One region of the Oryzihumus sp. genome, then DNA from elsewhere that is predicted to be linked to it. Evidence: riboswitches for the same ligand, from Rfam matches in the RefSeq annotation. Region 1 holds a riboswitch; the other holds the start of a gene.
What was found. A riboswitch is a leader RNA that binds a small molecule or an ion and turns the genes downstream of it on or off. The one in region 1 is predicted to bind thiamine pyrophosphate.
Positions count from the first base shown of each region.

Region 2: linked by a shared signal. The riboswitch ahead of ACXVGS_RS14560 (ECF transporter S component) and the one ahead of thiM (hydroxyethylthiazole kinase) in region 1 are both predicted to bind thiamine pyrophosphate.

Region 1 covers NZ_JBTCWL010000058.1:13,141-15,331, reverse strand. The annotation lists gene thiE (thiamine phosphate synthase) at 1-380, opposite strand, end outside; gene thiM (hydroxyethylthiazole kinase) at 384-1,205, opposite strand; TPP riboswitch at 1,199-1,294, opposite strand; gene ACXVGS_RS14475 (FAD-binding oxidoreductase) at 1,432-2,191, shown strand, end outside.
Region 2 covers NZ_JBTCWL010000059.1:3,963-6,153, reverse strand. The annotation lists gene ACXVGS_RS14570 (hypothetical protein) at 1-289, opposite strand, end outside; gene ACXVGS_RS14565 (DUF4235 domain-containing protein) at 387-665, opposite strand; TPP riboswitch at 735-838, shown strand; gene ACXVGS_RS14560 (ECF transporter S component) at 941-1,597, shown strand; gene ACXVGS_RS14555 (ATP-binding cassette domain-containing protein) at 1,578-2,191, shown strand, end outside.

The DNA.
Region 1 (2,191 bases):
TCGACGTCCGCGCCGCGCGCCGCCTCGATGTGGTCCGTGGTCTGCACGGACAGCCCCAGGTATGCCGCGTGGCCCAGTCGCGCCCGCGCCTCACCGGGGTCGGTGTCGCCCTGCCCGACGTGGGCGCCCTGCGCCCCGATCGCCTCGACCAGGTGCACCGCGTCGTTGACGACCAGGGGCACGCCGGTGCCGGCCAGCTCCCGGGCGACGGCCCGGCCCAGGGTGACCAGCTCGGCGTCGTCGGCGGCGGGGTCGCGCAGCTGCACCACGGTCACCCCGGCGGCGACGGCGGCGGATACGGTGGCCGGCACCCCCAGGGTGCCGCACAGGCGGGTGTCGGTGACCAGGTAGAGCGACAGGTCAAGCGGCGGGCGGCTCATCGGTCAGCCCAGCTGGACCCGCTCGGTGAGCGCGTCGGGGGTCAGCGCGGCCAGCTCGTCCAGCAGCGCCACGGCGAAGGACCCCGGGCCGGCGGTGCGCGCCGCGGCCTCGTCGGCGGCGACGGTCAGCGTCGCCGTGGCGGCGGTCGCCGCGAGCAGCGGATCGTCCACGCACCCGGCGAACGCGGCCATCAGCGCCCCGAGGGCGCAGCCGACCCCGGTGACCCGGGTCAGCCACTCGTGCCCGTTGGCCACGGTGACCAGGCGCACACCGTCGGTGAGGTGGTCCACCGGCCCGCTGACGGCGACCACGGTGCCGTGGCTGCCCGCCAGGGTGCGGGCCGCGTCGAGCGCCGCCTCGGGGGAGTCCAGGCTGTCCACGCCCTTGCCCCCGGCGCCGCCGGCGAGGGCCATGACCTCCGAGGCGTTGCCGCGGACCACGGCAGGGGCAGCGACGGACAGCAGGCGCAGCGCGATCCCGGTGCGCCACCGCAGCAGGGGGCCGACCGCGACCGGGTCCAGCACCCACGGGGTCCCGGCCCGCCCGGCGGCGGCGACCGCCTGCTCCATCGCCGCGGCGGTCTCGCCGTAGGGCGTGCCGACGTTGACCAGGACACCACTGGCCACCCCGGCGAAGGCCCCCGACTCCTCGGGGTTGTCGACCATGGCCGGGGCGGCGCCGGTGGCCAGCAGCAGGTTGGCCGTCCACTGGGCGACGACGATGTTGGTCAGGCACTGCACCAGGGGCGAGCGCTCGCGCAGGGTGGCGAGGGCGTCGCCGACGGCGGCGGCGGTGAGAGGGGAGACGGGCGTGGTCGCGACCATGACGGTGACGTCCCTTCGCTAGTGCGAGCTAGATCAGGTTCAACGGGTGTGTTCTCAGCCGGTGCGGACCGGCACCCCGCGTCGGCGGCGACTCTAGCCGAGCACCCTGCTACGCCCGCCTCGCCCCTTTGCCCGATGACACCCGGCGGAGCGGGGCATAGGGCGGAAGGGCAGGGGCGAGGGCACTCGCCCGAACCCGTCGCGAACCCGACCCTGGAGGTCTGCCATGCACCCCGTCGACGACCGCGCCCTGACCGACCTGCGCACCAGCGTCGGGGGGACGGTGCTTCAGGAGGGGGATGAGGAGTTCGACGACGCCCTGGAGAAGGCGGTCTGGAACGGCGACATCCACCGGCGTCCCGCGCTTGTCGTCGAGGCGATCAGTGCCCGCGACGTCGCCACGGTCATCGCCTTCGCCCGCGAGCACCGGCTCGACCTGACCGTGCGCGGGGGTGGGCACAGCTTCGCCGGGCACGCGGTCTCCGAGGGCGGGCTGATGCTCGACCTCGGCCCGCTCGACCGGGTCGACGTCGACCCGAGGGCGCGTCGCGCGCGGGTCGGCGGCGGGGCGCGCTGGTCCGACCTGGACGCCGCGGCGGCCGCTCACGGCCTGGCGGTCACCGGTGGCTTCGTCAGCCACACCGGGGTCGGCGGCCTGACCCTCGGCGGCGGCATGGGCTGGCTCACCCGACGGTGCGGCCTGACCTGCGACAGCCTCGTGTCCGCGCAGGTCGTCACCGCCGACGGCCGCACCGTGACCGCCTCGGCCGACTCCGAGCCGGACCTGTTCTGGGCGCTGCGCGGCGGCGGCGGCAACTTCGGGGTGGTGACCTCGTTCGAGTTCGCCCTCCACGAGGTCGACCAGCTGGCCAACGTCGGGTTGTTCTTCTGGGCGCCGCAGGACGCGCGCGAGCCGCTGCGTGCCGCGGCCCGCGTCATCCCTGCCCTGCCCCGGGAGTACGGCGCGTTCATCGGTGGGCTGACCA
Region 2 (2,191 bases), on a different contig from region 1:
CGCGGGCATCGTCGAGCATGGCCTGGCGCTCGGCGTTCAGCCGCTGCGCCTCCTCGCGGGCACGGGCCCCGGCGCGCTCGAGCTCGGCGACCTCCTCGCGCAGCCGGGAGGCCTCGGACCGCAGGGACTCCGACTCCTCGTGGGCGGTGCGCCGCACCTCGTCGGCCTCGTCGCGCGCGCGTGCGCGAAGCTCCTGGGCCTCAGCCTCCACCTGCGCCATCAGCAGGTCGACATGCTCCTGAGCACGGGAGAGCAGGTGCACCGCGGGATCGACGCCCATCTGGTCCATCAGGGTCGCTCCGCAGGGTGTGGGGTGAGGATCGCCGGGAATAGTCTCAAACCGTCGCAACCCCGACAAGGGCGGGTCTCACATCGGAGCACACGCCTCAGCTGACCTCGTTCAGGCCCTTGGGCCGGTGTCCCGCGGACTCGGTGTAGTAGCGCGCGGCCTTGCGGGTCGCCAGCAGGCGCGCGACACCCACGACGGCACCGGACGCGACCGCCCAGCCGACCGCCTCGGGCCACGACACCTCGGGGTCCTCCGGGTTGGCCGGAGGCTCCTTGCCGGTCGCCGTCTTCCAGGCCGCCGTGACCAGCTTCTTGGCCACGATGCCGGCCCCGACGGCGGCACCGGTGCCGAGGACCTTCCATGCCACTGCGCCCACGCCGAACCTCCTCGATGGTCGGGCCTTGCAGACCTCGAGCCTGTCACGCCCACGGGTGTACCGTCATCTGCAGAACGACAGGGGAGCGCCCTGAGCGCTGAGAGTGCGGTTCGCCGCAGACCCTCGAACCTGCTCCGGTTAGCACCGGCGAAGGGAGTCGGGAAATCTCAGGTGCGTGCCCGGCATACCTGCGTGTGGCACGCCAGACGCCGGTATGCCGGGTGCGCACCTCCCCGAGGTATCCACAGGACACCACGGGAGAAGGAACACCACCCATGACCACGCACCAGACCCCGGTGGGCGCCGTCGCGTCCGCCCGCACCACCATCCCCGCCTCGGGCCGGCTCCTGGCCTGGCGGGGTGTCGACCTGCTGACCGCCGCGATGCTCGCGGTGGCCTTCGGCGTCGTCTTCTGGGGGTTCGACACCGTCGTCTACCCCCTCATCAGCACCGCCACGGCCGGCTTCCCGCCCGCCGGTGAGCTCTCGCTCGGCGTCTGGCTGGTCCCGGCGGTCGTCGGCGGCCTCGTCGTGCGCCGCCCCGGCGCCGCGCTGTTCACCGAGCTCGTCGCCGCCAACGTCGAGCTGTTCCTCGGCAACAAGTGGGGCATCGCGGTGCTCCTCTCCGGCGTGCTCCAGGGCCTGGGCGTCGAGCTGGTGCTCGCCGCCGTCCGCTGGCGCCGGTTCGGCCGGGTCGTCGCGGCCCTGGGCGGCGCGCTCGCGGCCGTGCTGGAGATCGTCGGCTACGAGTGGTGGTCCTACGTGCCGGACTACTCGCCGACCTGGAAGGTGCTCTACCTGCTCTTCGGTGTCGTCTCCGGCGCGCTCGTCGCCGGTCTCGGCGGTTGGGCGCTGGTCCGTGCCTTGGCCCGCTCCGGCGCGCTCAACGCGTTCCCGCCCGGTCAGGAAGTCCGTGAGCACCACCTCTCCTGACCGTCTCGGCACCCCGGTCGCCGCAGGCTCGCGGGTCGAGGTCGACCGGCTCACCTGGCGTCCGTTCGGGCGGCGCGAGCCTGTGCTGGCCGACCTGTCACTGACCCTCGAGCCCGGCGAGCGCATGCTGCTCGCCGGGCCGAGCGGCTCGGGCAAGTCGACGCTGCTGCGGGCCCTGGCCGGTGTGCTGACAACGACCGAGTCCGGGGACCTGACCGGCTCGGTGCTGGTGGACGGGGCCCCGCCGGCCGGTGCCGCGGTGGGCCTGCTCGTGCAGGACCCCGCGGACGCCTCGGTGGCCGGACGGGTCGGGCGCGACGTGGCGTTCGGCCCGGAGAACCTCGGTATGCCGCGCCCCGCCATCTGGGCCCGGGTCGCCGACGCGTTGCGCTCGGTGGGGTTCCCGCACGGGGTGGACCGGGCCACCAGCGCCCTCTCCGGCGGGGAGGCCCAGCGCCTGGCCCTGGCCGGGGTGCTCGCCCTGCGGCCCGGCCTGGTGCTGCTGGACGAGCCCACCTCGATGCTCGACCCGTCGTCGGCGGCCGTGGTGCGCGCGGCCGTCCTGGACGCGGTGGTGGATGCCGGCGCGACCCT